Regions from separate parts of the Streptomyces sp. NPDC054757 genome, predicted to be linked through region 3. Evidence: riboswitches for the same ligand, from Rfam matches in the RefSeq annotation. Region 3 holds a riboswitch; each other region holds the start of a gene.

Region 1 (9,847 bases), on a different contig from region 3:
GGCGAGCAGACCGTCGTCGTCCGGGCCGAGGACCAGCCGCAGGACGCGGCGCAGCCCCGCGGCAAACAGGACTGGCGGCGGGACCCCCATGTCATCTGGTATCACCGCACCTCGGGGATCTGGCAGCCGGTCTGGCTGGAGGAGGTGCCGGCCCAGCACATCACGGTCCTGCACTGGACCCCCGACGTGGCCAACGCCCGGGTGCGCTGCCGGGTCCGGCTCAGCCAGTGGCCGCAGCGCCCGCTGGCCGTCACCGTCCGTCTCACCCGGGGCGGCCGGGTGCTCGCCGAACAGCGCACGCTGGCCGAGGGCCAGGAGACGGAGTTCGATGTGTCGGTGGGCGCGCTCCGGCACGGCCAGGACCTCGACGAGCTGCTCTGGAGCCCCGAGCGGCCTCATCTCGTGGACGCGGTGGTGACCCTGGAGGACGCTGCGACCCCGGAGAATGCGGCGGGCACCGCTCCCGTCGACCGGGTCGCCTCCTACCTCGGTCTGCGCGACATCGGCTGGGACGACGGTGTCTTCCTGCTCAACCACAAGCCGTACTTCCTGCGCTTCGCACTCCAGCAGGGCTACTGGCCCGACTCGCATCTCGCGGCCCCGCCGGAGGCGCTGCGCCGCGACGCGGAGCTGGCCAAGTCCATCGGCCTCAACGGGCTGCGCATTCACCAGAAGATCGAGGACCCGCGCTTCCTCTACTGGGCCGACCGGCTGGGGCTGATGCTCTGGGAGGAGATGCCCTCCGCGTTCGTGTTCGGCGCGCAGACCGTCCAGCGGGTGGTCCACGAGTGGACCGAGGCGGTCACCCGCGACCTGAGCCACCCCTCGGTCGTCGCCTGGATCCCGGTCAACGAGTCCTGGTCCGTGCCGAATCCGGCGCTCGTCCCCGCCCAGCGGCACTTCATGGACAGCCTGTACCACCTGACGAAGGCCCTCGACCCGTCACGCCCCGCGGTCTCCAACGACGGCTGGGAGATCTCGGCGGCCGACATCTGGGGGGTGCACGACTACACCCAGGACTCGCGGGTACTGCGCGAACGGTACGGCCATCACGGGCTGCGGCGGGGCGAGTTCGCCGAGCAGTGGCCCGGCGCCAAACGGCTTCTCCTCGACGGGGTACGCCACCAGGGGCAGCCCGTCGTCCTCAGTGAGTTCGGCGGGGCCACCTTCGAACCTGCCGAGGGCGCCGAGTGGTTCGGCTACGACACCGTCAGCACAGCGGAGGACTTCGCGGACCGGCTGGCCGGGCTGGTGGCGGCCGCGGTGGACTCGGGTCTTGCCGGATTCTGCTTCACCCAGTTCACCGATACGGAACAGGAGATCAACGGCCTGTTCACGGCGGACCGCCGGCCGAAGGTCCCGGTGGCGGAGTTGCGCGCGATCCTCACCCGGCGGCGGGGGGAGTCCGTTCCCCGGCGGCTGGTGGAACCGGCCGACACAGCTGAGGGGGCCGGTGGAGAGGTACGGCGGCAGGCCGCGCTTCCCGTCGAGCCGTGAGTACGGCTCGACGGCCGCCCGGCACGTGGCGCCCGGCACGGCCCCGGCCTCACACCGGGCCGCCGCTGCCGGACCACGCGGCGGGCAGCACCTCGTCGACAGGACCGCGGCGCACACAGCGGCCGCCGTCGAACAGCGCGGCCTCGTCGGTGACCGCCCGTACCGCGGGGAGGTCGTGGCTGAGGAACAGCAGGGCGGTTCCGGCCGGGGCGAGCAGGCCGGGGAGCGCGTCGATGACGCGTTCCCGGGAGCCGGTGTCCAGCGCCGACGTCACCTCGTCGCAGATCAGCAGGGCCGGGCGCGCGGTCAGGGCCCGCACCAGCGCGCACCGCTGAAGCTGGCCGCCGGAGAGCCGGTCCGGAGTCCGGTGCAGCAGCGCCTCGTCGAGCCCCAGCACGCCGGCGGCCCGTACCGCGCCGGCCGTCGCCTCCTCGGGCCGCACTCCGCGCAGCAGCCGTGCGGTGTCCGCGAGTTGTGCGAGGACCGGGCGGTGTCCCTCGAAGGATTCCGCGCTGCTCTGGTGCACGTACTGGACAGCGCGGCGCTGTACGGCCGTGCGCCGGTCGACACGGCGCGGCAGCGGTAGGCCGTCGTACCGCACCTCTCCCAGGGTGGGTGTGGTCAGACCGGCCAGTACCCGGGCGAAAGTCGTCTTGCCCGCGCCCGAGGGGCCGAGCAGTGCGGTCCTGCTCCCGGGCGCGAACGCCATGGATACCGGCCCGGCGAGCGGATCACCCGACCTGCGGCGTACGACGATGCCGGTGGCGGTGATGCCGAGGCCCTCCGCAGCCGGGCGGGCCGTGCCGCGGTCCGCGCCCCTGCCCGCGGCGGTGCGGCGCTCGGCGGCGAGCAACTCCCGGGTGGCCGGGTGGCGTACGGCGGGCGGCCCGGTACCGGGAGCGGCGGCGGCCGTCACGGGGCCAGGGGCCGGAGCAGTGGCGCCCGTGCCGATACCGGCAGCGCCCGTACCGGTACCGGCGGCGCCCGTACCGGTACCGGCGGCGCGCGTCCCGGTACCCGCAGTGCTCGTACCAGTACCGAGGGCAGCCGGACCGTCGGCGCCGAGCAGGTCCGCCGTCGGCCCGTCGTCCACGGCCCGGCCGTGCTCCAGCACGATGATCCGGGCGGCCGTCTCCCGTACCAGCCGCAAGTCGTGACTGAGCAGCAGCACACCCGCGCCGTCCTCCGCGAGCGCCCGCAGCGTGCGGCCCAGGGCGTGTGCGAGGGCCGGGTCCAGGCCGCTCGTCGGCTCGTCGAGCACCAGCAGCTGTGCGCCCGTCACCAGGGCGGAGGCGAGTGCCAGACGCTGCTGCTGGCCACCGGAGAGCTGATGCGGGAAGCGCCGGCGGACGGCTTCCCACTCCAGACCCGCGCGGGCCACCGCCCCGAGCGCGGCGGACTTGCGCGCGGCCCGTCCCTGGTGCCCGAGCGCGGCCAGTTCGGTGAGGGTGCCACCGGCCCTGCGGACCGGATCCAGCACCGTCTCCGGGTGCTGGGGCAGATGCGCGGCCCGGCCCGCCCGGGCCGGGGGGCGCCGGGACGGCTCCAGGAGCAGCAGATCCGTACCGTCCAGCAGGACGCTTCCGGAGAGCCGTACGCCCCTGCGGGAGCTTCCGAGCGCGGCCAGGCCGAGCGTGGTCTTGCCACTGCCCGACGGGCCGACTACGGCGGTGACGGAACCGGCGGGAACGGTCAGTGCGATCCGGTCGAGCAGCGGGCGCCGGGCCCCGTCCGCGTACGCGGAGAGCTCCGGGACGTCGAGGAGCGGCGGGCGGGCGGAGCGGGCCACCGGGCCCTCCTGCGCCCGCCCGGAATACTCACTCGCCGGGCTCACCGGACCCCCCGCTGTCCGGCGAGGGCACTGTCCACGAGCAGGTTGCCGCCGACGCAGAGCGCCGTCAGCAGACCGGCGGGCACCAGCACCGCGGCGGGCTGGGTGAACAGCGCGTCGCTGTTGCGCTCGATGAGCACCGCCCAGTCGGGTGAGGACACCGGCAGCCCCAGTCCGAGGAAGTTGGCGGACGCCAGCAGATACAGCACCACGGAGAACCGGCCGCCCGCGTCGGTGGCCAGCGGGGCGGCCAACTCCCGTGCCAGGTGGCGGAGATGGATGTACGCCCAGCCGCGGCCCTGCATCCGCAGCGCCTCGACGACCGTGCGGGAGGCCGGGGCGAGCGCGGCTCCGCGCACCAGGCGGGCCACGGCCGGGACCTGGAGCACCCCGGCGACCGCCACCAGCCAGTACCGGTCGCGGTGCCCGGTCGCCGCCAGGGTCATCAGTACCAGCAGCCCGGGGAACGCGAGCAGCAGGTCGAGGCCGCGCATCACCGTCTCGTCGAGGCCGCGCCGCGGGCCCGCCGCCAGCAGCCCCAGCGGGGCACCCACGGCCACGCCGATCAGCAGCGCGCCCAGGGCGCTCCCCAGGACCGAGGCACCGCCGTGCAGCACGAGCCACAGCACATCGCGACCCAGGACGTCCGTACCGAGCGGGTGCCCTTCGCCGGACGGCTGCGACGGCAGCGCGCCCCGCGCCGACGGAGCACCCCCGGCCAACCACGGCCCCAGCAGGGCCGCGAGCACCGGCACACCGAGCAGTGTCAGGGCGATCCACGGCAGGCGGTTACGGCCTGGGCGCACGGTCCCGGCCTCCGCCGGCGCGGTCATGCCGTCACCTCCCGGTGCGGTGCCAGGCGGTGGGCGGCGAGGTCGCCGATGAGGTTGACCGCGACAGCGGTGCCGGCGAAGAGCAGCGCGTACGTCTGCACCTGAGGCAGATCGCGGTTCTGTACGGCCTCGACGAAACCGCTGCCGAGGCCGCGGAAGCCGAACACCGCCTCCACCAGTACGGTGCCGCCCAGCAGCCCCTCCACACAGCGGGCGAACTGCTGCGCCGCGGGGCCCAGGGCACCCGGCAGTACATGGCGCAGCACCACCGTCCGCTCCCGCATACCGAGGAGCCGCAGATGCGCGGCGACGGAACCGTGCCGCCCCGCCGCCACCCCGGCCCGGATCTGCCGTGCCAGATCACAGAGGTGACGGGCCGTCAGTACGGTGACGGGCAGCACCAGCACGGTCGGCTGGGTGAGCAGATCGGCGGTGTCCATGCCGACAGCGGTGGCCGGCAGCAGCCCTGCCGCCAGTGAGACCGAGGCGACCAGCAGCAGCCCGAGCACGAACTCGGGTACCGCGTGCAGCAGTACGGCCGCCGTGTTCAGCGTCCGGTCGACGCGACTGCCCTCCCGCAGCCCCGACACCGTGCCGAGCAGCGGCGCCAGTACGGTGACCAGCACCAGCGCCGGCACGCCCAGCAGCAGCGTCACCCCGATACGGCGGCCGATGTCGTCGCCCACCGGCAGCCCGGTGGTCAGGGAGTGCCCGAGGTCGCCGCTGAGCAGCTTGCCGAGCCAGTGTCCGAAGCGGGTCCAGGCCGGCTCGTCAAGACCCAACTGACTTCTCAGCGCGGCCACTTGTTCCGGCGTGCCGAGTTCGCCGCGGAGCACGTCGGCCGTGTCGCCCGGCAGCAGCGAACCGACCGCGAAGACGGCGACCAGCACCACCAGGCACTGGAGGGCCGCCAGCAGGAAACGCCGCAGCACATAGGCGCGCACGTCAGCCGATGCGGACCCGGTCGAACCGGGCCCAGTCGTGCGAGTTGGGCGGCGCGGCGCGCAGACCGCGGACCGATGGGCCGATCGCGTCGTTGGCGTCGGAGAACGCCCACACCAGCAGTCCGGACTCGTCCCGGGCGAGCTTCTGTGCCCGGGCGAGGAGCGCCAGCCGCTCCTTCTCGTCCCGGGTGGTGCGGGCCCGCTCCAGGAGCGTGTCGAACTTCTTCGACGCGTACTGCGTCTGGTTGCGGGCCGCTCCCCCGCGGACCCGCTGCTGGAGGAAGTCGGAGAGGGGCAGGGTGGAGGTGGTGTTGAAGGCGGCCACCCCCTGTGTCCTGATTTCACTGAAGTACGTACTGGACGCACGGGTGTTGGCGGTCAGACGGAGCCCGACCTCACGCAGCTGCCGCCCCATCAGGTCCGCGGCCGCCTCCCAGGTGGCATCGACGGAGCTGGTCTCCACGGTGATGTGCAGCCCCTCCGCTCCGGCCTCCTTCACCAGCTTCCGTGCCTGGCCGACATCGCGTACCCGGGGCGCGATGCCGTTCGGATAGCCGCGCAGACCCATGCCGAACAGGTCGTTCCCCGGCTCCCCGTGTCCGGCCAGCGCGACCCGGACCAGCGCCTCCCGGTCGATCCCCAGCTGCACGGCGCGCACCAGCCGCGGATCGTCGAACGGCTTGCGGCCGGTGCGCAGCAACAACTGCTGGGCGGTGGCCCGCTCGGCGGTCAGCAGCCGCGTCGAGCCCTCCTTCTTCAGCCGGTCCACGGAGGCACCGGCCAGGTCGGCGGCGTAGTGGACCTGCCCGGACAGCAGCGCGTTGAGCCGCGCAGACTCCTCGTTCGCGGGGACGATCTCCAGCTCCGCGATGTGCGGGGCGCCGTCCCAGTGGCCGTCCCAGCCGCGGTAGCGGGCGGTGCCGCCGGGCGTGAACGACACATAGGTGAAGGGGCCGGAGCCGATGGGCTTGCGGAATTCCTTCGTCCCGTCGGGGATGATCTCCGTGCCGGGGCCCGCGAAGACGGTGGGGAACTCGAAGTTGGGCGCCTTCAGTACGAAGACGACGGACCGTTCGCCGTCGGCCCGGGTGGCGCCGGAGTCGATGGCCGACAGCAGGACCTGCGAGGGGGAGCCGGTGGCGGGGTCGGCGGCGCGGCGGTAGCTGTAGAGGACGTCCTTGGCGGTGACCGGCTTGCCGTCGTGGAACTGCGCCTTGCGCAGCCGTATGCGCCACCGGGTGCCGGACGCGTCGCTCTCCCAGGACTCCGCGAGCCGCTTGCGGACGGACATGTCGTCGGCGTAGGTCCCGAGCGTGTCGTACAGGGCCTTGGCGCGGGCCTGGTCGACGAAGTTCGGGGCGACATGGGGGTCGAGGGTCTCCTGTGAGCCGCCGGCCGTGAACGCGGCGCGGAACCGGTCACCGCCTCCCCCGTCCTTCCTGTCCCCGCCGCACCCGGCGAGCAGGCCGGTCGCGGCCAGTGCCAGGGCGCCTCCGGCGGCCAGCGCTCCCCGTCTGCCGAGCACCGGCCGGTGCCGGTCCGGGGCCTCCGTCCGGGCATGCGTCGTCACAGCCGATCCTCTCCGGGGTGTCCTCGCCCCTGCTCGCGGACCGGCGACAGGTCAGTCTCCTGGCTCCCGGATCGTCGCTCACCTCCGCCTTCCCGCCCGCGTCAGCGGACAGTGACATGCAGGAGGACCGCTTCCCGGTCACAGTGGCGGGACCGCGCCGGACTCGCACCGGCTTCCTGATCCCCGTCGCCTCGTGCACTCATTGTGACGTACGGGGCAGAGGTGGCCGGAACCCGGTTCCCGTTCCGTGGTCCGGAGGTCTCGGCTGTCCGGAGGTCTCGGCTGTCCGGCGGCCCAGGGCCGATGGAACCGGATCGGCCGGGGTCACTAGGCTGCGGCCCATGACATCCCCCCTGACCGGCGGTCCGAGAGCCGAGCCCGTGATCCTCGACGCCGAGGAGCTGGCTGCCGATCCGGAGTTGGCGGCCGGGCTCGCCGAGTCCGCTCACCGGATGCTGGCCGACCTGGTCGGAGCGGGCGCAGCGCTGGGCTGGGTCGAACCGCCCGCGCCGGACGAAGTGGCCGGACTTCTCCGCCGTGTCGTCCGCGCGGCGCGGGCGGGAGACGCCGGCCTGCGCGCCGCCTACCTGGACCGCCGCATGGTGGGGCTCGGGTACTGGCTGCGGTACGCCCGGCCGACCCACCGGCCGCACGCCGATGTGGAGAAGATCGCGGTGGCCGCCGAGGCCCAGGGGCATGGTGTCGGCCGGGCGCTGACCGCCGGCCTGATCACCGATGCGCGGAAGGCGGGTATCGAGGTGCTCACGCTGGACGCCCGTGGCGACAACACCAGGGCTCTGGAGCTCTACCGGTCGCTCGGCTTCACTCCGTACGGGCGCCTCCCCGGCTTCGTCGCCGTCGGCGAGGACCGCTACGACACGGTTCTCTGCATGCTGGACCTGCGCCGCCGGGACTGACCGCCCCCACCCGCCATCGTGCCGTTTGATCCGTCAACTGCACTGCTTGGCACGGCAGTTGGTCCGTACACCGCACCGGCCGGAGCCCATGGGCGGCTCCGGCCGGTGGGGCCTCACGGCCGGTCGGCCGTGCCGCCGTCGGCGGGCGCCGCCGTACTCTGCCGGCCGCCGGGGCGCGTCGCCGTCCGCGTGTCGTCCAGGCTGTCCCGGGCGGCCTGCGCGACCGCTTCGGGGGTGATCCCGAACTCGGAGTAGAGGCGCTGGTAGTCCGCCGACGCGCCGTAGTGCTCAAGGCTGACGATCCGCCCGGCGTCGCCGACGACCTCGCGCCAGCCCTGGCCGACGGCGGCCTCGACGCTCACCCGGGCGCGTACCGCAGGCGGGAGCACCTCGTCCTGGTAGGCGGCCGGCTGGAGGGCGAACCATTCGCGGCACGGCATGGACACCACCCGGACCGTCAGATCACCGGCCAGCAGCAGAGCACAGGCGTCCAGTGCGATCTGCACCTCCGAGCCGGTCGCGACGATGATCACGTCGGGCTCGGAGCCCCGGCCGCGCTCGGTGAGCACGTACCCGCCCTTGGCGGCCGCCGCGGCGGGGGTGTGGCCGGAGCCCGGACCACGGTCGAGTACGGGGAGGTTCTGCCTGGTGAGGACCAGTCCCGTCGGCCGGTCGGTGTGCTCAAGGATGGCGGCCCAGCAGGCGGCGGTCTCGTTGGCGTCACCGGGCCGTACGACGTCCAGGCCGGGGATGGCCCGCAGGGCGGCGAGGTGCTCGACGGGCTGATGGGTCGGACCGTCCTCGCCGAGGCCGATGGAATCGTGCGTCCACACGTACACGGCGGGCAGCTTCATCAGGGCGGCCAGCCGGACGGCGGGGCGCATGTAGTCGGAGAACGTCAGGAACGTGCCCCCGTACGGCCGCGTCAGGCTCTGCAGGGCGATGCCGTTGAGGATCGCACCCATGGCGTGCTCACGGATACCGAAGTGGAGGGTCCTTCCGTACGGTCCGCCCTTCCACAGCTCCGTCTGCCGGTCGGCGGGGAGGAAGGACTCCACCCCCTCCATGGTGGTGTTGTTGCTCCCGGCCAGGTCCGCCGATCCGCCCCACAGTTCGGGGAGTACCGGCGCGAGGGCCCCGAGGACTTCGCCGGACGCCTTGCGGGTGGCCATGCCCTTCTCGTCGGCCGGGAACGCGGGCAGCGCGTCGGCCCAGCCGCCGGGCAGTTCCTGCGCCTGGAGCCGGTCGAGGAGGGCGGCCCGCGCGGGGTTGGCCGTGCGCCAGGCGGAGAAGTCGCGCTGCCACCGGGCGTGGGCCTCGGCGCCGCGGTCACGTACCGCACGGGCCCTGCGCAGGACGTCGTCCTCGACGGTGAAGGTGCGGTCCGGGTCGAAGCCGAGCAGCTTCTTGGTGGCCGCCACCTCCTCGTCGCCCAGCGCGGAGCCGTGCGCCTTCCCGGTGTTCTGCTTGGTCGGCGCGGGCCAGCCGATCAGGGTGTGCAGCACGATCAGCGACGGGCGTCCGCGCTCGCTCCTCGCCTGCTCGATGGCGTGGAGCAGGGCGTCGACGTCCTCGGTGTACGCTCCGTCGCCCCGCCAGTCGACGTCCTGAACATGCCAGCCGTATGCGGCGTATCTGGCGGCCACGTCCTCGCTGAAGGAGACGTCGGTGTCGTCCTCGATGGAGATCTGGTTGGCGTCGTAGAACAGCACCAGGCTGCCGAGTTCCTGGTGCCCGGCGAGCGAGGACGCCTCGGATGTGACGCCCTCCATCATGTCGCCGTCCGATGCGACGACGTACACCTGGTGGTCGAAGGGGCTCCTGCCCGCGGGGGCGTCCGGGTCGAGCAGACCCCGTTCCCGCCGGGCCGCCATGGCCATGCCCACCGCGCTCGCCAGCCCCTGACCGAGCGGCCCCGTGGTGATCTCCACTCCCCTGGTGTGCCGGTACTCCGGGTGGCCCGGCGTCGCCGAGCCCCAGGTGCGATACGCCTCCAGGTCCGAGAGCTCCAGACCGTACCCGGAGAGGTAGAGCTGGATGTACAGGGTGAGGCTGGAGTGGCCGCAGGAGAGCACGAACCGGTCCCGGCCGAGCCACTGGTCGTCGGCCGGGTCGTGCCGCATCACGTTCTGGAACAGCAGATACGCCAGGGGCGCCAGGCTCATCGCGGTCCCGGGGTGGCCGTTCCCCACTTTCTGCACCGCGTCCGCGGCGAGCAGTCGGATGGTGTCCACCGCCCGGACGTCCACCTCGTC
Region 2 (9,847 bases), on a different contig from region 3:
CAGCTCCATGAACGAGAAGGGGTTCTCGGAGCCGTACACCGGAGCGAAGCCCAGCCGGGTCAGCCGCTGGTCGGCGACGCACTGGAGGTACTCGCGCATCGACTCGGTGTTCATCCCGGGCAGCCCGTCGCCGCACAGGTCCCGGCCGAACTGCAGCTCCGCCTCGACCGCTTCGCGCATCATGTCGGTGACCTGCTCGCGCAGCGCGTCGTCGAAGAGCTCGGGCTCCTCCTTGCGGACCGTGTCGACCACCTCGAACGCGAAGTTCATATGCATGGTCTCGTCACGGAACACCCAGTTGGTGCCGGTCGCCAGGCCGTGCAGCAGCCCGCGCGAGCGGAACCAGTACACGTACGCGAAGGCCCCGTAGAAGAACAGCCCCTCGATACAGGCGGCGAAGCAGATCAGATTCAGCAGGAAGCGGCGGCGGTCCGCCTGGTTCTCCAGCCGTTCGATCTTCTCGACCGAGTCCATCCAGCGGAAGCAGAACTGCGCCTTCTCGCGGATGGAGGGGATCTCCTCGACCGCGTCGAAGGCCGCCGCGCGGTCCTCCGGGTCCGGCAGATAGGTGTCGAGCAGCGTCAGATAGAACTGGACGTGCACGGCCTCCTCGAAGAGCTGGCGCGAGAGATACAGCCGCGCCTCGGGCGAGTTGATGTGCTTGTAGAGGGTCAGCACCAGGTTGTTGGAGACGATCGAGTCGCCCGTCGCGAAGAACGCGACCAGCCGGCCGATCATGTGCTGCTCACCCGGCGAGAGCTTGGCCAGGTCCGCCACGTCCGAGTGGAGGTCGACCTCCTCGACGGTCCAGGTGTTCTTGATCGCGTCGCGGTAGCGCTCGTAGAAGTCCGGGTAGCGCATCGGACGCAGGGTCAGCTCGAAGCCCGGGTCGAGCAGGTTCTTCTCGGGCTTGTGGGGTTCGGTGCTCATTACTGGCAGGCCTCGCAGGACTCGGGGTTCTCAAGGGAGCAGGCGATGGCGTCCGCTTCGGCGGCGGCCGGGGCCTGCTGGGCGGGGACGGCGGCGGAGCGCGCCGCCCGCGCGATACGCGTCGCCGGGCGCGAGCGCAGGTAGTACGTGGTCTTGATGCCCTGCTTCCACGCGTACGCGTACATCGAGGAGAGCTTCCCGATGGTCGGCGTCTCCAGGAACAGGTTCAGGGACTGGCTCTGGTCGATGAACGGGGTGCGGGCCGCGGCCATGTCGATCAGACCGCGCTGCGGGATCTCCCACGCGGTGCGGTAGAGCGCCCTGACCTCCTCGGGGATCCAGCTGAAGCCCTGCACCGAACCGCTGGCCTCGCGCAGCGCCTCACGGGACTGCGCGTCCCAGACGCCCAGCTCCTTCAGCTCGTTCACCAGATACGCGTTGACCTGGAGGAACTCACCCGAGAGCGTCTCGCGCTTGAAGAGGTTGGAGACCTGCGGCTCGATGCACTCGTACACCCCGGCGATCGAGGCGATGGTCGCGGTCGGCGCGATCGCGAGCAGCAGCGAGTTGCGCATCCCGGTCCTCGCGATCCGGGCGCGCAGCGCCTCCCACCGCTCCGGCCAGTTCAGCTCGGTCGCGTAGTGGTCGGGGTGCAGCACACCGCGGGCCGCGCGGGTCTTCTCCCAGGCGGGCAGCGGGCCGCTCCTGTCGGCGAGGTCGCAGGACGCCTCGTAGGCGGCGAGCATGATCCGCTCGGAGATCCGGGTGGAGAGCGCCTGCGCCTCGGGTGAGTCGAAGGGCAGCCGCAGCTGGAAGAAGACGTCCTGGAGCCCCATCAGGCCCAGGCCCACCGGACGCCACTTGGCGTTGGAGCGGCCCGCCTGCTCGGTCGGGTAGAAGTTGATGTCCACGACCCGGTCGAGGAAGGTGACCGCGGTGCGGACGGTCGCGTCCAGGCGCTCCCAGTCCAGGGAGCCGCCGGAGACGAACGCGCCGACGTTGACCGAGCCCAGGTTGCAGACCGCGGTCTCGCCGTCGTCCGTCACCTCCAGGATCTCGGTGCACAGGTTCGACGAGTGGACGACCGCACCCGGTTCGGCGGTCTGGTTGGCCGTACGGTTCGACGCGTCCTTGAAGGTCATCCAGCCCTGGCCGGTCTGGGCGAGGGTGCGCATCATCCGCCCGTACAGCTCCCGCGCCGGGATGGTCTTCCTCGCCAGCCCCGCCGCCTCGGCCCTGCGGTACGCGGCGTCGAACTCCTCGCCCCACAGATCGGTCAGCTCCGGCACGTCGGCGGGCGAGAACAGCGACCAGGTGCCGTCCGAGCCAACCCGGCGCATGAACTCGTCGGGCACCCAGTGGGCCAGGTTGAGATTGTGCGTACGCCGGGCGTCCTCACCGGTGTTGTCGCGCAGCTCCAGGAACTCCTCGATGTCCGAGTGCCAGGTCTCCAGGTAGACGGCGGCGGCGCCCTTGCGCCGGCCGCCCTGGTTCACCGCGGCGACCGAGGCGTCGAGGGTCTTGAGGAAGGGGACGATGCCGTTGGAGTGTCCGTTGGTGCCGCGGATCAGCGAACCGCGGGCGCGGATGCGGGAGTACGAGAGGCCGATGCCGCCCGCGTGCTTCGAGAGCCGCGCCACCTCGTGGTAGCGCCCGTAGATCGAGTCCAGCTGGTCGAGTGGCGAGTCCAGCAGGTAGCAGGAGGACATCTGCGGGTGCCGGGTACCGGAGTTGAAGAGCGTGGGGGAGGAGGGCAGATAGTCGAGGCGGCTCATCAGCCCGTACAGCGCGGCCACTTCGGCCAGCGCGTCGGCGGATTCGTCGGCGGCGAGACCGCAGGCGACCCGGAGCATGAAGTGCTGGGGTGTCTCGATGACCTGGCGGGTGAGGGGGTGGCGCAGCAGATAGCGGCTGTAGAGGGTGCGCAGCCCGAAGTACCCGAAGCGGTCGTCGGCCCCGGGGTCGACGGTCGCGTCGAGCCGCTCCGCGTGCAGCCGGACGAAGGCGGCCGTACGGTCGGCGATCAGCCCCTCGCGGTGGCCGACGGCGACCGACGAGGAGAACGACACCGCGCCCTGGCCCGCCGCCTCGTCGGCGATGGTGCGGGTGAGCAGCCGCGCGGCGAGCCGGGAGTACGCGGGGTCCTCGGAGATGAGACCCGCGGCCGCCTCGGTGGCCAGCTCCCGCAGCTCCGCCTCGTCCGACGCCGCGTTGCGCCCGCGCAGGGCGGCAGCGGCGACCCTGCCGGGGTCGGTGTCGGTGAGATCGGCGGTGAGGTCGGTCAGGGTCCGCAGCAGTACGGTTCCCGGGGCGTCCGCCACCTGCTCGGAGACAGGTGCGGTGGGCGCGATGGTCACGGTGCGCTCTCCCTCGCTCGGCTGGGGGCCGGCGGGGGGCACGGGCGCGTACGGGCACAGCAGAGCAGCACACCGCATGGCGTCCGCAGGCCCTACCGCGAGGCCCGGACGTTTCCCATCCGGTTCGGTCGAGCCGGATGCGCCGTCGGCAGGTCCTCGGACTCCACGGTGCGCGAAAGCGCACTGATCACACCGTTGCGGGACAGTTCCGGATTCGCACCGGATTCCCCTGCGGCGACAGCGAGCATGAGCATACATGTGGGGTGCCCGCCGGAAAGCACCCCCCATATGTTGTGTCGTGGAGCCTGGGAGGGTGGCTCGTACGGCCGCTTCGCCGGGGCCGCGTGCAGGCCACCGGGACGCCTCAGAAGCGGTTCAGGGGCGCCCTGCGGGGGCTCCTGGGGGCACGGAGAAGGGCCGCCGCGCTTCTCCCCCGGAAGGGAGGCGCGACGGCCCCTGGCGGAGCGTGGCCCGTGGCGGAGCGAGGCCCCGGCGGACGCAGCCCCGGCGGACCCGGCCCCTGGCGGAGCGGCCGGCTCAGTGGCCGGCCGGTGCTCCCGCCGTGGCCGGAGGCAGCTCCACCTGGACGCCCTCGTCCCCGGCGTCCGCCGTGTAGTCCTCCGGGGAGGTCTCGTCGATCCCGGCGGGTGCCTTCACCGCGTTGAGCACGACAGTGAGCACCAGGGTCACGACCACGTTCAGTACGAACGCCGTCAGACCGATGTAGCCGATCTGTCCGATGCCCGGGATCTCCTTGGAGGAGCCGCCGAAGTGCGCCTGCGTCGGGCTCGCCACGCCGTACGCGGCGAGCGTCCCGTACACCATGCCGACCGCCCAGCCCGCGAGCAGCGCCCAGCGGTGGAACCACCGGGTGAAGAGCCCGCCGACCAGCGCCGGCATGGTCTGGAGGATCCAGATACCGCCGAGCAGCTGGAAGTTGATGGCCACCGTCGGGTCCATGGCGAGCACGAAGAGGAGCGCGCCGACCTTCACCACGAGCGAGACCAGCTTGGAGACCTTGGCCTCCTGGGCGGGGGTGGCCCCCGGCTTGATGAAGTCCTTGTAGATGTTGCGGGTGAAGAGGTTCGCCGCGGCGATGGACATGATGGCGGCGGGGACCAGCGCACCGATACCGATGGCGGCGAAGGCCACCCCCGCGAACCAGTCGGGGAACATGTTCTCGAAGAGCTGCGGGATGGCCAGCTGGCCGTTCTTCACCTTGATACCGGCGGCGATCGCCATGAAGCCGAGGAGGGCGAGCAGCCCCAGCATCAGCGAGTACAGCGGCAGGATCGCGGTGTTGCGGCGGATCACGTTACGGCTGCGCGAGGAGAGCGTCGCCGTGATCGAGTGCGGGTACATGAAGAGCGCGAGCGCGGAGCCGAGCGCCAGCGTCGCATAGCCCCACTGGCCCGCCGCGCCCGGTGCGAGCGCCCCGCGCGGCTTGCCCGTCGCCGGGCTGGTCTGCGAGAAGGCGTGACCGGCCTTGGCGAAGATGTCGTCGAAGCCGCCGAGTTTGATCGGGATGTAGATGATCGCCACCAGGATGACGATGTAGATCAGACCGTCCTTGACGAAGGCGATCAGCGCGGGCGCCCGCAGCCCCGACGAGTAGGTGTACGCGGCGAGCACCGCGAAGGCGATCAGCAGCGGGAGGTCCTTCACGAACCAGTTGCTGCCCTCGCCGCCGACGCCCATCACGTCGAGCACCGCCTGGATGCCGACCAGCTGGAGAGCGATGTACGGCATGGTGGCGAGGATGCCGGTGACCGCGACGGCCAGTGAGAGCCCCTTCGAGCCGAACCGGCCCCGGACGAAGTCCGACGTGGTCACGTACCCGTGCTTGTGCGAGACCGACCAGAGCCGCGGCAGGAAGGTGAAGATCAGGGGATAGACCAGGATCGTGTACGGCACGGCGAAGAACCCGGCCGCGCCCGCCGCGTAGACGGCCGCGGGGACCGCGACGAAGGTGTACGCCGTGTAGAGGTCGCCGCCGAGCAGGAACCAGGTGACCCAGGTGCCGAACGACCTTCCGCCCAGGCCCCATTCGTCGAGGGTGGCCGCGTTCTCGGCGCGGCGCCAGCGGGCGGCCAGGAAGCCGACGACCGTGACGGCGACGAAGAAGAAGATGAAGACGCCGAGCGCGACGCCGTTCACACCGTCCTTCATGCGGACGCACCCCCCTTGCGGGCGCGCTGGTCACGCTGCCACAGCTTGTACGCGGTCATGGTGAGCGCGGTCGAGATGAGCACCCAGAGCATCTGGTACCAGTAGAAGAACGGGATACCGATGAAGGCCGGGTCCACCTTCGCGTATGAACTCACCCAGAGCATGGCGACAAAGGGTGCGATCAGGCATACCGCGATGATCACGCGCACCGGCGTGACCACCGGTCTTTTCTCGGGCATGGTGCGGTCCGTCCCCTCACTGAGCACCTGGTACAACGCGCAGGAAATCTAGGCGAGGATGCTCATCCGACGGAACCCCTATCCGCATACCGGAACGGCAACACCGCTCATCCGGGGGGATTTCGGTGGAGAGCGCCGTTTCCGAGGGGTGTTGGTGCGGACCTTTCCGGGGGTCCGCCGCCCGGGACCTGACTCGGCCGACCGGCCTCAGTCGACCGGCCGCTTGAGGTTGGCCACGAACTTGTAGCGGTCGCCGCGGTAGACCGAGCGCACCCACTCCACCGGCTCGCTCCGCTCGTCGATCGAGTGGCGCGAGAGCATCAGCATCGGCAGCCCCACATCCGTACCGAGCAGCCCGGCCTCCCGGGGGGTGGCCAGCGAGGTCTCGATCGTCTCCTCGGCCTCGGCCAGCCGGACGTCGTAGACCTCGGAGAGCGCGGTGTAGAGCGAGGTGTACTTCACGAGCGAACGGCGCAGCGCCGGGAAGCGCTTGGCCGACAGATGTGTCGTCTCGATGGCCATCGGCTCACCGCTCGCCAGCCGCAGCCGCTCGATGCGCAGCACCCGCCCGCCCGCCGTGATGTCGAGCAGCCCGGCGAGGGTGTCGTCCGCGGTGACATAGCCGATGTCGAGCAGCTGGGACGTGGGCTCAAGGCCCTGCGCCCGCATGTCCTCGGTGTACGAGGTGAGCTGCAGGGCCTGCGAGACCTTGGGCTTGGCGACGAAGGTGCCCTTGCCCTGGATGCGCTCCAGCCTGCCCTCCACGACCAGCTCCTGGAGCGCCTGCCGCACGGTGGTGCGCGAGGTGTCGAACTCGGCGGCCAGGGTCCGCTCCGGCGGCACCGGGGTGCCCGGCGGCAGCGTCTCCGTCATGTCGAGCAAGTGCCGCTTGAGCCGGTAGTACTTGGGCACGCGCGCGGTGCGTCCGGGTGCCGCGCTCTCCGTGTCGGCCGTCCCCCCGCTGGTGCTCATGGCCTGCCTTCCCGAGTGCTGCGCTGCTGCCGTCACCGGCTCCTCCGTCTGTCGCGGCTCACATGGTGGCACGGTCCGGTTACGGGACTTCGCCCTCCCTCAGGTGTCGGTCCGATAACGGACACGACAGCCTTTCTTATACACCCTTGACACCCCAATAGGTCTAGGCCAAGCTCCCGAGTACTGGTCTAAACCATTAAAGACCAGGTCCCAGCCCCACGGGCAGTACCGGTCGCACTCGTTGCGGCAGAACGGCGTTCTCGGGTGGTGGGGGGAAGTTTTTTGCATCCCTGAGGAGGGTGTCGTGAAGCGCGGACTCATCGCGGCGATCGGTGTGGCGGCAATGCTGGCAAGCGTCGCGGCCTGTGGCTCGGACGACAGTAAGGACAGCAAGAAGGCGGGGGCCGACGGCTACAAGGGGCAGACGCTCACCGTCTGGGCCATGGACGGCTCCACGCCTCCCGGCTGGACGAAGGACCTCAAGGCGGCCTTCAAGAAGAAGACCGGCGCCACCGTCAAGTTCGAGACGCAGAAGTGGGACGGGATCCAGCAGAAGATCACCACCGCTCTCTCCGAGTCGACCCCGCCGGACGTCATCGAGGTCGGCAACACGCAGACCCCCGCCTACGCGGCGACCGGCGGCCTGGCCGACCTCGGCGACCTGAAGAGCGAGATCGGCGCCGACTGGACGCCCTCGCTCAGCAAGTCGTCGGAGTACCAGGGCAAGTCGTACGCCGCTCCGTGGTACTTCGCCAACCGCGTCGTCATCTACAACAAGAAGGTCTGGGCGGACGCCGGCATCACCGGCACCCCGAAGACCCGTGCCGAGTTCTTCAAGGACCTCGACGCGATCAAGAAGAAGGGCAAGGCCGAGCCGATCTACCTGCCCGGCCAGAACTGGTACTTCTTCGACGGCCTCACCATCGGCCAGGGTGCGGACCTCGTCAAGAAGGAAGGCGGCAAGTACGTCTCCAACCTCGCCGACCCCAAGGTCACCGCGGCCATGGAGCTCTACAAGAAGTACCAGTCGTACTCCAAGGCCCCCAAGGACAAGGACGAGGCCACCCCGCAGCAGGCCGAGGTCTTCGCCAAGGGCAACGTCGGCGCCTTCATCGGCATGGGCTGGGAGGCCGGCACGGCCATCACCGCCAACAAGAAGATCGAGAAGGACATCGGCTACTTCACCATCCCCGGTGAGACGGCCGCCAAGCCCGAGGGCGTCTTCCTCGGCGGATCGAACTTCGCGGTCGCCGCGGCCAGCAAGAAGCAGGACCTGGCCAAGGAGTTCCTGAAGATGGCGCTCGGCGACAAGTTCGAGGGCCAGCTCGCCAAGGAGAGCGGCATCGTCCCGAACAAGGCGTCGCTCGACTCCAACCTCAAGGGCAACGCCGCGGGCGAGGCCGCCGCTCCCGCAGCCGCGACGTCGGGTGGCACCACGCCGCTCATCCCCGAGTGGGCCGCCGTGGAGAACGACCCCAACCCGGTCAAGAGCTACATGACCTCCGTCCTCTCCGGGAAGTCGCCGGCCGCCGCCGCCGCTTCCGTCGAGGGTGAGATCAACAAGCGCCTGGCGCAGAAGAGCTGACCGCAGGCGCCGGGGGGCGGGCCACCGCCCCCCGGCGTCCCCGCATGGATCTCGACCGTACGGCTCAAGAAGAGATGGCGAGCATGTCAGTGCAGACCGAACAAGCGGACTCGGTCCCCAAGGCCGGCCTCCGAAAGGAAGACGCGCCCCCCGGCGGCCCGGCGGCGGCGCCCAGGAGACGAGCCGGGAGCACGGGCCCCTATCTGCTCCTGCTGCCCGCACTGCTCGCCACCGCGGTGCTGCTCGGGTACCCGCTGGTCAAGAACGGCATGCTGTCGTTCCAGAACCTCAACCCGCGCCAGCTGATCCTCCACCTCACCGAGTGGAACGGCTTCTCCAACTACCAGGAGGTCCTGGGCGGCTCGGACTTCTGGAAGGTCGTCGAGCGGTCGATCTTCTTCACCGCGGCGAACGTCGTGCTGATCATGGTCTTCGGCACGCTCATCGGTCTGCTGCTCGCCCGCCTCGGCAAGAAGATGCGTCTGCTGCTGATGCTCGGCCTGGTGCTCGCCTGGGCCATGCCGATCATCGCGGCGACCACCGTCTTCCAGTGGCTGTTCGCCCAGCGCTTCGGTGTCGTCAACTACGTGCTCGACACCCTCGGCTGGCACTCGATGGCCGACTTCAACTGGACCGGCAGCCAGTTCTCCACCTTCTCGCTGGTGACCCTGCTGATCGTCTGGATGTCGATCCCCTTCGTGGCGATCAACCTCTACGCCGCCTCGACGACCATCCCGAAGGAGCTGTACGAGGCCGCGTCGCTCGACGGCGCCGGGACCTGGAAGAGCTTCACCTCGGTGACGTTCCCCTTCCTCAAGCCGTTCCTGCTGGCCACCACGTTCCTCGAAGTCATCTGGGTCTTCAAGTCCTTCGCCCAGCTCTTCGCGATCAACGGCGGCGGCCCCGACCGGCTCACCGAGACCCTGCCCGTGTACGCCTTCGTCGAGGGCGTCGGCAACCAGCACTTCGGCATGGGCGCGGCGATCTCGTTCCTGACGATCATCGTGCTGCTCGCGCTGACCGCGTACTACCTTCGCACCGTACTGAAGCAAGAGGAGGACGAGCTGTGAGGCGCTCACTGTTCGGCCGGTTCTGGCCCAACGCAACGGCGATCATCCTCTTCATAGGCTTCGCCTTCCCCGTCTACTGGATGTTCAGCACGGCCTTCAAGCCGACCGGCGACATCATCACCGACACCCCCGTGTGGTTCCCGACGGACTTCACCTTCTCGCACTTCAGCAGGGCCGTCGGCGCGGACCACTTCTGGACGCTGGTCCGCAACTCCGTACTGGTCACCGTCATCTCGGTGTTCTCGTCGCTGGTGATCGCACTGCTCGCCTCGTTCGCGATGGCGCGGATGCGCTTCAAGGGCAAGCGCGGGGTGCTGCTGACCTTCATGGTGGCGCAGATGGCGCCCTGGGAGGTCATGGTCATCGCGATCTACATGCTGGTACGCGACGCGGACATGCTGGACAGCCTGGTCCCGCTCACCGCCTTCTACATGATCATGGTGCTGCCCTTCACGATCCTCACCCTGCGGGGCTATGTTGCCGCGGTGCCCAAGGAGCTGGAGGAGTCCGCCATGGTCGACGGCT
Region 3 (9,847 bases):
CGCCGCCGCGGGCCGACCACACCGTGCAGCGTCCGGCCGCCTGGGCACTGACCGCCTTGAGCAGCGCGGTCTTCCCGAGGCCGGCCTCGCCGCTGTAGATGAGGAGGCCCCCGGCGGACTCCCCCGCGCACAGCGCCTCGACGGCGTGCGTCCCCGCGGCGATCTCGTTCTCCCGCTCCAGCAGCGGTACGGCGGCCGGGCGTTCCTTCCGGGACCCCATCGTTCCTCCCCTGCCTGCAAACGGATCTCGAGAGTATCCCGGCAGGCCGGGGCCGCGGGCCGGTCCGGATGGACCTCTTCACGAGTGGGCAGAAGTTCCCATGCCCTGCGGGCGTGGGCAGTAATCTTGGGAACCGCCCCTGCCCCGACCCCGGCGGCCGGTGCCCACGGCGGTGCCTCTCATCCGCACCGGTACCCCTCATCCCATCCGCATCCGCGGTCCTCGTCCGCGATGACCGCCGCCCTGTCTGTCGGGGCCCTGTCATCCGGCGCCCGCCGGCGTCCTGCTACGGTCCGCGCTGGGCCGGTCCGGCCGCCACGCGGCCGCCGCCGGCAACATCAGAAGCCGACCATCGGCCGACCGTCACGGGGAAGACAGCATGAAGATCGACTGGAACCGGCGCACCTGCGCACGGCGCGGACATGTGACGTACGCCCCGCGGGAACCGGAACTCGCGGCGCGGCTGCGCGCCGACACCGGATTCGGCGAGGCATGGCGCTGTCTGCGCTGCGGGGACTTCGCCCTGGGGGATCCGCACGGATCGGGCCCCGCGCGGGACGCCCCGCTGGTGCCGCGCGGCAAGGTACTGCGCGATCTGTTCATCCTGCGCTTCCTCGCCGTGGAGCGGGCGGTGCGCGGGGTGTTCATCGTGCTGGTGGCCGTGGCCGTGTGGAAGTTCAGCAACAGCAAGGACGCAGTGCGGCGGCTCTTCGACGAGAACCTGGACGTGCTGCGCCCGGTGTTCCGTCACTTCCACTACGACCTGGACCACTCGCCGGTGGTCGGCACCATCCAGAAGACCTTCGGTTACAAGCACTCCACACTGGTGCTGGTCGCCGCGCTGCTGGTCGTCTACGCGCTGATCGAGATCGTCGAGGGCGTCGGACTGTGGCGCGCCAAGCGCTGGGCCGAGTATCTGACGGTCGTCGCCACGGCGGTGTTCCTGCCGCTGGAGGTCTACGAGCTCACCGAGAAGGTCAGCTGGCTGAAGATCGCCACCCTGACGGTCAACATCCTGGCGGTGCTCTACATCCTGCTCGGCAAGCGCCTGTTCGGCCTGCGGGGCGGGCACACGGCCTTCGAAGCGGAGCGCCAGAGCGCCTCACTGCTGGAAGTCGAGACGACCGCGGGGGCGGCGCACGTCAACGGCTGAGGCCCGTCACCGCTGCGGCACCGGCCGGCCCCACCCCCAGCCACCCGTCACCCGTCACCCGTCACCCGTCACCCGTCACCCGCTGAGCGGCACCTGATTCCACACGGCGAGGGCGGGTCGGCCGTGTTCGGTGCCGATCCGGCTCACGGACGCGGTGTCCAGCCGGAACAGCGCCCCGGCCGACGCGGGCAGTCCGAGCCGGCGCGCGGTCAGCACCCGCAGGAAGTGGGCGTGCCCGACGAGGACGACGTCTCCGCCCTCGCCGTCCAGATCGGCGTCGCGCAGCGCCACGTCGACCCGCCGCAGGACGCGGTCGGCGCGCTCGCCAACCTGCTGCGGGGACTCGCCGGGGTGCTCGGGCGGGCCCTCGGCCACCCCGTCGGTCCACAGGTCCCAGTCGGGCCGGTCCTGGTGGATCTCCGCGCTGGTGATGCCCTCGTACGCCCCGTAGTCCCACTCGTGCAGGTCGGCGTCGGCGCGTGCGGGTTCGAGGCCCGCCAGCTCGGCCGTCCGCCTGGCCCTGGTCAGCGTGCTGGTGAGGGTCAGTGCGATGCGCCGCTGGGCCAGCAGCGGTGCGACCTTGCGGGCCTGCTCCTCGCCGGCCGCCGTCAGCGGCAGATCCGTCCAGCTGGTGTGTTTCCCGGTGCGGCTCCAGCTGGTCTCACCGTGCCGTACGAGAATCAGCTCTCCCATGACCGCCCTGCCTTTTCGCGTCTGTCACCGGGCCGCCGATGTGCTGTCGGAGCCACCCGTGACGTCTGTGTTGATGTTGTACAAGGGCTTCAGCCTGTCACGACCAGCGAAGATTCCCGCAGAGGCGGCTCACGGGGTGTGATTCCGGGCGCACTGCCACGCCCTCTCCAGCGGAGCGCACCCGCCGCCGGGGCGCACCCCTGGTCACGGCTCCGGCGACCGTCCGGTGCGCGGGTTCCACCGTCCGGCCCTGCCGCCCAGCCCGGTCGGCGTCAGCGGCGCGACGTCCAGCCGCCGGAACGCCTCGTCCGGCGGCCCCGCGTCGTCGATACGGACCTCGCACAGAGCCGGACCCCGCTCCGCGAGGTGAGACCGACATCATCCGTACTGCATCATCCGTACTGCATCACCCGTACCGTCATCGCCCTCACCGTCCCGCCGTCCACCCGTCCACCCGTCCGGCCGGGCAAGCAGAACACGTGCGTCCGGGGTACCGGGCGCGGGGTGTGACGGGCCGTTCTGCCGGACCGGCACCGTAGCGAAGCCGGTCGGGCAGACGGTACGGTCCACGTGAACATGACGAAGGCGTAATGGAAGTCCGGTGAGAATCCGGCACGGTCGCGCCACTGTGAACCCGTCCTACGGGAAGTCAGACCCAGCACCTTCGTCTCAGGCACCACGACCGGGACGCGTGTTCCCCAGGAGGTTCTGCCATGGCAAACTCCCTTGCCCCCACTCCGAGCGCCCCCGCCACTCCGGCGATCGCTCCGCTCTCGGCCAAGGCCATCGCCCCCTGGGCGGTCTTCTTCGGGATCCTCATGCTCGTCCTGCTGTACTTCGTCGGCGCCGAGCAGGGCGCCACCTCGGTCGTCTCGGGGACCGACGTGCACGAGTGGGTCCACGACGGACGTCATCTCCTCGGCTTCCCCTGCCACTGACCTACTGACGTCCAACTGACCTACTGACGTCCAGGGGACCTCTCTCATGAACTCCATATCGATACGCGTCCTGCTCGTCCGCGGCATGCTGGCCGGCCTCGCCGCCGGTGTACTGGCCCTGGTGGTCGCCTATCTGCTCGGTGAGCCGCGGGTCGACTCGGCCATCGCCTTCGAGGACGCGCACAGCCATGAGCACGAGATGGAGGTGGTCAGCCGCTCCCTCCAGTCGACGGCGGGACTCGCCACCGGTGTGCTCGTCTTCGGCGTCGCGGTCGGCGGTATCGCCGCTCTCGCGTTCTGCTTCGCACTCGGCCGTACCGGCGGCTTCGGCCCGCGGGCGACAGCCATGCTGGTCTCGGCCGGCGCCCTGATCACCGTGTACGTCGTGCCGTTCCTCAAGTACCCGGCCAACCCGCCGTCCGTCGGCGACCCCGGCACCATCGGCAAACGCACCGCCCTGTACTTCCTGATGATGGTCCTCAGCGTGCTGCTCTCGGTGGCCGCCGTGCTCCTCGGCAAACGGCTCGCGCCACGGCTGGGCAACTGGAACGCGACCGTAGCGGCCGGGGCCGCCTTCCTCGTACTGGTCGGACTCGCCTATGCGCTCCTGCCCGCCGTCAACGAGGTGCCCAAGGACTTCCCGGCCACCCTGCTCTGGCAGTTCCGGCTCTCGGCGCTCGCCATCCAGCTCACGCTGTGGACCGCGTTCGGCCTGCTCTTCGGCCACCTCGCCGAGCGTCATCTCCTCCCACGGACGGCTGCGTCACACCACACGGACGGCACCGTGGCGCCAACGGCCGCCCCCACCAACTGAGCTCTCCCACAAGGGGCTTCACGGCTACTCACGGATCCCGTCCGGACCTTTGTCCGGGCGGGATCCCGGCTGTGCGAACACCAGGTTCTGGCTTGGCCAAGCCCTTGCCGCTCATTGGCCACCTGTTCATCGTCCGACTCCTCCCCTCTTCACCGGGCTCCCGAGAGAGTTCCGGAGGGGCCTCAGAACGGGCCCGTCCGAGCGTGAGAAGGGGATGTTCATGGCCGAGTTGACGCGACGCAGACTCCTTGGCTCAGCGGCAGGCGCCGTGGGCGGCGCTGCGGCGCTCTCGCTGCTGCCGCCCAGCGTGCAGAAGGCGGTCGCGGCCGGGCCGCCGCGCCACGGTTCCCTGCGCGACATCGAACACGTCGTCATGCTGATGCAGGAGAACCGCTCGTTCGACCACTACTTCGGCACGCTGTCCGGCGTACGCGGCTTCAGCGACCCGCACGCGCAGAAGCTGCCGAACGGCAAGCCGGTCTTCTACCAGCCCGACACAGTGAACCCGAAGGGCTATCTGCTCCCGTTCCATCTGGACACCCACACATCGAGCGCCCAGGCCATCCCGTCCACCAGCCACGCCTGGTCCGTACAGCACGAGGCGTGGAACGGCGGCCGGATGGACCAGTGGCTGCCCGCGCACCGCAAGGCCGACGGGGTCAACGGCCCTTATGTCATGGGCTATTACACCCGGGAGGACATCCCGTTCCAGTTCGCGCTGGCGGAGACCTTCACCATCTGCGACAACTACTTCTGCTCGGTGTTCGGTCCCACCTGGCCGAACCGGCTGTACTGGATGACGGGCACCCTCGACCCGAACGGCACCCAGGGCGGGCCGATCCTGAGCAACACCGCCGCCACGCCGTACCGCTGGACGACCTACGCCGAACGGCTCCAAGCGGCGGGCGTCAGCTGGAAGGTCTATCAGCAGGACGACGACTACGGCTGCAACATGCTGAAGAACTTCCGGACGTTCAAGGACGCCAAGCCCGGTGACGAGCTGTACGAGCGCGGTGTACGCCCCCAGCCGGAGGGCACGTTCGAGGACGACGCACGCAACGACCGGTTGCCCGCCGTCTCCTGGATCATGCCGACCAGCTACCAGTCCGAGCACCCGGACTACCTTCCGGCGGCAGGCGCGGACTTCGTGGCCCAGAAGATCGAGGCCATCGCCTCCAACCCGAAGGTGTGGGCGAAGACCGCCTTCATCCTCAACTACGACGAGAACGACGGCCTGTTCGACCATGTGGCACCCCCCACCCCGAAGCCCGGCACGACGGACGAGTTCGTCGACGGCCTACCGATCGGCGGCGGCTTCCGGGTCCCCGCGATCATCGTGTCACCGTGGACCGTGGGCGGCTGGGTCGCGGGCGAGCGGTTCGACCACACCTCGGCGCTCCAGTTCCTGGAGCGGTTCACGGGCGTACGGGAGCCCAACATCACCCAGTGGCGCCGCCGCACCTTCGGCGACCTGACCTCGGCCTTCCGCTTCTCCGACACCCACCGCCGGCCGCCGCACCTGCCGGAGGACACGGCCGAGCAGCTGGAACAGGCGAAGAAGGAGGTCGCCACCCTCCCGAAGCCGCACCTGCCGGGGGCCGACCAGAGCTTCCCACGGCAGGAACGGGGGCGCCGGCCGCGCACCTAGGATCCTGCCCACGCGACTATGTTTTCGGCTGGACGGCGAGAAGAGAGCCATACGCCGGTGGGGTGAAGCCGGCGTCCGAGAGAGCCTTCCTTCCCTTGCGGAGCCGACCGGCAAGGGATAGGGAGGCTGTTTCCTGCTCCGGGTGGGCAGGACACCTCCACGGCGGAGCGGGACTCGCCTGGTCAGGTCTGTCGGCCCGGAACGATTCCCAGCCCTGCCTGCGGCTGACCGCCGTCGACAGGGATATGCGCGCCGTTAACAGCGCCGGCCGCAGGCGAGAGAAGGAAGCCGATGACCCTGGCCACTTCGTCGGCCTCCAACAGGCGGCCACTGGGGTTGCGTTCCGCATATGCCGCGTAGGTTTCCGGGTCACGTCGGCTCAGGCGGTCCCAGCTCTTTCCCGGCAGGAGAATGGAGCCCGGGCTGACGGTGTTGACGCGCACACCGTACGGGGCCAGCTCTTGGCACAGGGCGCCCGCCAGGTAGATCTCCGATGCCTTGGCGGCCCCGTACTGGGCGGGAAAGCGAGGCTTCCAGCCGGAGATGGAGGCAACCATCACCACGGAGCTGCCGGGCCGCAGGCAGCCCAGTGCTGCCCGGACAGTACGCACCGCATGCCCCCCGTTCAGTTCCCAGGTGTCCTGCCAGTCCTCCCGGGTCGAGTCGAGGACGCCGCCGCCGCGTTTGCCTCCGATGTTGGCGACCAGGCCGTCGAGTCCGCCGAGTTCGCTGCCGGCCCGCCGGGTGAAGTCCTCCAGTTCACCGTGTGCCAGGACATCCACGCATCCCGTCACCACCGGGGCCCCGAAATCCCGGTCCAGCTCGGATGACACCTGGTCCAAGGTGCCGGGGTCCCGGCCGCAGATCGCGAGGGAAGCCCCTTCTGCCGCAAGGAGGCGCGCGATCGCATATCCCAGTCCTCTGCTGCCACCGGTCACCAGAATCGACCTACCACTCAGTCCGTACGTGACAGCGGGCACAGCTGCCGCGTTCCCTGCCGGCTCTTCTCGCTCTTCCATGGACGGCACTCTGCCACCCGTCCATCCAGGGGCGGTCAACGCACCAGTTTGCGGATGACTATGCCCACAATGAGGGTGGTGAACAGCATGCCCGCAACGGTGAACGCGACGGCGAGCGCTGTCCATCCGGCAGTATTCAGCCCCGACGGCGTGCCGGTGCCGACGTTCAGCCAGAGAGCGAGAGCGAGTACGAAGCTCCTGCCCGCGGCTGCCGTGTCTGTCAGGCCGCGGCCGGATTCGCGGACAGCGCCCGCCAGATGAAGCACCGCACCTGTCAGCAGGACGCCGGCCATCAGCACACGGGCCGGGTTGCGTGCCCGGACTCCCCAGCCGAGGATGCCACCGAGGAAGCCCTGCGCGATGGCGCGCCGCAGCGGCGGGAGGGCTGTCGCCTCGCGCTGACGCGCGAGGTAGTAAAGCTCGTCGACCTCACGGTTCCGGTTCCTCTTGGCCAGCGCCGAGCGTACGGATTCCAGGGCCACGGCCGTCACCTCGGTGAAGGACCGGTCCAGAAAAGAGAGCACCTGTGCGCCGTTGCGGAAGACCTGCCCGGCCAGCTCCATGTCGCCGACGCTGGAGGAGTTGTCGAGGCTGTAGCGGGAGCTGCCGGAGGGGAGCCCCAGGGTGCCTGTGACGGAGGAGCCGTGCAGGCTGATCACCGAGGACACCACAGAGGCCGAGGTGAGCGACACGACCGTCGTGTTGTGAAGAGCCAGCCGGGCGGTCGCACCCTCCCTGCTGCCGCCCGGGTTGTCGCAGAGCCCGAGGTTGCGAACTTCCACAGAGCCTCTGACCGTGCTGTTCGTGATCGTACTGATCTCGGCGGGAACGACCAGCCCGTTCACGCGTATGGTCTCACTGCAACGAAGTTCGCTCGCCCGCAGCGGCTCGTCCAACCGCACCCGCCTCAGCGTAAGTTCACACGTCTCGACGTCGGCGAGTTCCATGGTGGAGAGCCAGAGGTCGTCGAACGTGACGTCCTCCCGGGTTTTGAGTCCTCTCACGATCACACTCGGCCGGCCGAGACGGCCGCCCGCGGCCTGGCTGCGGACCGTCAGCGAGGACACCCGCGTGTCTCTGATGTGGAGCGTCCCGCGCAGAGCGTTGACCTGGACGAGCTCCTCGACCCGGAGGCGCTCCAGCCGGACGGTCCCGCACGAGTGCAGAGCGAGGAAGTCCAGGGCTGAGTCGATGACCGTGACCTCGCATCCGATCGACGCATTGCGGACCGTCAGGCGGCCGATGCGGGAGTTCACGACCATCAGTGCGTCCATCTCCACATGGTCGATGACCAGTTCATCGATACGGCAGGACCGTACGGTCAGCGCGCCGTCGATACTCATATGGTCGAGAGAGACCCGGTCGGCCGACACCGTGTCCAGCAGAAGGTCCGCCGTGACCTCGTCCTGGTGCAGATGCACGCTCCGGTCCTGCACGGTGCGCTGCCGACCGATTCGTGCCAAGTCCTCTAACGTCCGGACGACTCCCATCGGCGCTCCCCCGTTGTGTGTGACCGTAGATGTCGTGACGGGCCCGCCCCGACGTACTCATGTATGGCGCGGTGTCGTGCCCCGTGGAGCCGGTTCCGTGTCCGGGCTGAGCCTGAGCGTGGTGAACAGTTCATCCGTGCACACGGTGTCCGGCGCCGTCGAGCGCGTAGGTGATCTGCTTGGCAGCGACCGTCGGCTCGATCCGGTCCGTACGGATCACGAGGTCGAACAGGTCTCGCACATCGGATGTGCCCACATCCCGAGCCGTCTCGTCCCAGGCGGTGAGCCGCTTCGCGGTGTCAGTGTCTCCGCGCGCGCGGGACCGCCGCTCGCACTCGCTCCTCGGCACCCACAGAAGGACCCGTAACCAGGAGACCGACGCGGTCCGGTCCAACAACGTGCGGAGGTCCGCGACGTTGCCGATGTGGGTGACCGGGACCCGGCCGCGCCGCTGGGGTTCCATGAGGGAGAGCTCGTCGACCGCGTACACGTTGCCGTAACGCCGGGTCTCCACGACGATCCTGCCCTGATCGCGCAAGTCCCCGAGCTCCGCGGCGGTGACGAACCGGTAGCCGGCCGACCGGCCCGTCCCCTGCTTGAGCTTGGCGACCAGTTCGAAGCGCTGGTCCGCCGAGCGCAGGGCTGCCGTCACGGTGTCCTTGCCCGCAGCCGGAGGTCCGTACAGGACGACGGCACTCATGCTCCCTCCAGCAGCCGCTGAGCGATCGACTCGACCTGCTCGGCCAGGGGGCGTGACCCGCTGATGCGGTTGTCAATGACGTGGTGAGGCGCCACCGGCCGGAGGCCGACGTCGAGACCGTTGGTGTATGAGGGCCAGTGCGTCAGCTTCCAGGTGTCCCGTGAGGCGTTGCGCGAGATCAGCCGGTCCCGCATCGACTCAAGGTCGCTGTCCACCCAGAGTGTCTCGAAGCGGGCTCCGGTCCTACGGCACCGCCGGGTCACCCGGGATGTCCACTGCGCATCGGCGCTCTCGGCGAGAAACGGTGCCACCGCTACTACCGAAGTGCCGCACTCCAGGTTTTCCCAGACGGCCTTCATCAGGCACTCGTACTCCAGGGGCCTGGCCTGCTCCAGATACGTGGCACTGTGGCGATCGTCCGGATCGCCGCCCAGGGCAGCCAGCAGTCGCTCGGTCATCGGACGACTGAGAGTGTCCTTGTCGAGCATGGCCCAACCCGTTGCCGCTGCCAGGAGCTTGCCGGCCTCGGACTTGCCCGAACCGGCGTACCCGGCAACAAGCGCGAGTGTGATGGTGCTGGTGCCTGACGCAGTGGTCACACTGTCCGCCCCCCGAGACGTCTCGATACAACTCGGCCCAGTTTAGGGGCGGATGGGAGCAAAGGCCGTCACACTTCGGGGATGGCCTGGATCTTTCCGAGGAGGCCCTCCAGCTTCGGTACGGCACCCGGACCGACGCCAGGCCGTCCCTTTCGGAGCCCCTACGTATATGTGGGGTCTCCGCCCCCCGGAAGCCCCAACAGCTGCCGCATCCGCGCGTACTTGGCCGTGAGCCGGTCCCTGGTCGGCCTGTCCAGGACGGCCAGCCGCCGTGGGTCGGCGTTGTGGGCGATATCGGATTCCTTGATCAGCAGCGCGCCCGGAACCGCGAGGATCCGGGCCGCGTACTTTTCCGGGCTCTCCCCCGTACGTCTGGTCATGGCGAGCACCATGTCCTTGACCCCGCGCGAAAGCGGCGCCCCCTCCAGCCAGGACTCGCTCAGCGCACCGTCCTCGACCGCGTCGTGCAGCCAGGCGGCGGCGATCTGTTCTTCGGTGCCGCCGCGTGCGGCGACTCCTTCGGCGACCGCCGCCAGGTGGATGGTGTACGGCTGCCCCGCCTTGTCGGTCTGG

Evidence for each region. A riboswitch is a leader RNA that binds a small molecule or an ion and turns the genes downstream of it on or off. The one in region 3 is predicted to bind cobalamin.
Region 1: another riboswitch for cobalamin. It lies ahead of ACWGKJ_RS10890 (ABC transporter substrate-binding protein); the one in region 3 lies ahead of ACWGKJ_RS19970 (CbtB domain-containing protein).
Region 2: another riboswitch for cobalamin. It lies ahead of ACWGKJ_RS03500 (ribonucleoside-diphosphate reductase subunit alpha); the one in region 3 lies ahead of ACWGKJ_RS19970 (CbtB domain-containing protein).

What each region holds. Positions count from the first base shown of each region.
Region 1 covers NZ_JBSHBW010000006.1:107,343-117,189, forward strand. Annotated here, with positions in the region: gene ACWGKJ_RS10870 (sugar-binding domain-containing protein) at 1-1,497, shown strand, start outside; gene ACWGKJ_RS10875 (ABC transporter ATP-binding protein) at 1,547-3,286, opposite strand; gene ACWGKJ_RS10880 (ABC transporter permease) at 3,328-4,161, opposite strand; gene ACWGKJ_RS10885 (ABC transporter permease) at 4,158-5,105, opposite strand; gene ACWGKJ_RS10890 (ABC transporter substrate-binding protein) at 5,107-6,675, opposite strand; cobalamin riboswitch at 6,708-6,907, opposite strand; gene ACWGKJ_RS10895 (GNAT family N-acetyltransferase) at 7,017-7,592, shown strand; gene tkt (transketolase) at 7,706-9,847, opposite strand, start outside.
Region 2 covers NZ_JBSHBW010000002.1:163,405-173,251, forward strand. Annotated here, with positions in the region: gene ACWGKJ_RS03495 (ribonucleotide-diphosphate reductase subunit beta) at 1-930, opposite strand, end outside; gene ACWGKJ_RS03500 (ribonucleoside-diphosphate reductase subunit alpha) at 930-3,287, opposite strand; cobalamin riboswitch at 3,418-3,541, opposite strand; gene mctP (monocarboxylate uptake permease MctP) at 3,825-5,456, opposite strand; gene ACWGKJ_RS03510 (DUF3311 domain-containing protein) at 5,453-5,695, opposite strand; gene ACWGKJ_RS03515 (GntR family transcriptional regulator) at 5,903-6,667, opposite strand; gene ACWGKJ_RS03520 (extracellular solute-binding protein) at 6,972-8,252, shown strand; gene ACWGKJ_RS03525 (carbohydrate ABC transporter permease) at 8,336-9,322, shown strand; gene ACWGKJ_RS03530 (carbohydrate ABC transporter permease) at 9,319-9,847, shown strand, end outside.
Region 3 covers NZ_JBSHBW010000016.1:67,446-77,292, reverse strand. Annotated here, with positions in the region: gene ACWGKJ_RS19985 (ATP-binding protein) at 1-220, opposite strand, end outside; gene ACWGKJ_RS19980 (DUF2127 domain-containing protein) at 600-1,373, shown strand; gene ACWGKJ_RS19975 (histidine phosphatase family protein) at 1,449-2,066, opposite strand; adenosylcobalamin (AdoCbl) riboswitch at 2,645-2,735, shown strand; gene ACWGKJ_RS19970 (CbtB domain-containing protein) at 2,780-3,004, shown strand; gene ACWGKJ_RS19965 (CbtA family protein) at 3,051-3,818, shown strand; gene ACWGKJ_RS19960 (alkaline phosphatase family protein) at 4,039-5,466, shown strand; gene ACWGKJ_RS19955 (SDR family NAD(P)-dependent oxidoreductase) at 5,649-6,485, opposite strand; gene ACWGKJ_RS19950 (hypothetical protein) at 6,521-7,948, opposite strand; gene ACWGKJ_RS19945 (nucleoside/nucleotide kinase family protein) at 8,106-8,675, opposite strand; gene ACWGKJ_RS19940 (AAA family ATPase) at 8,672-9,274, opposite strand; gene ACWGKJ_RS19935 (HD domain-containing protein) at 9,436-9,847, opposite strand, start outside.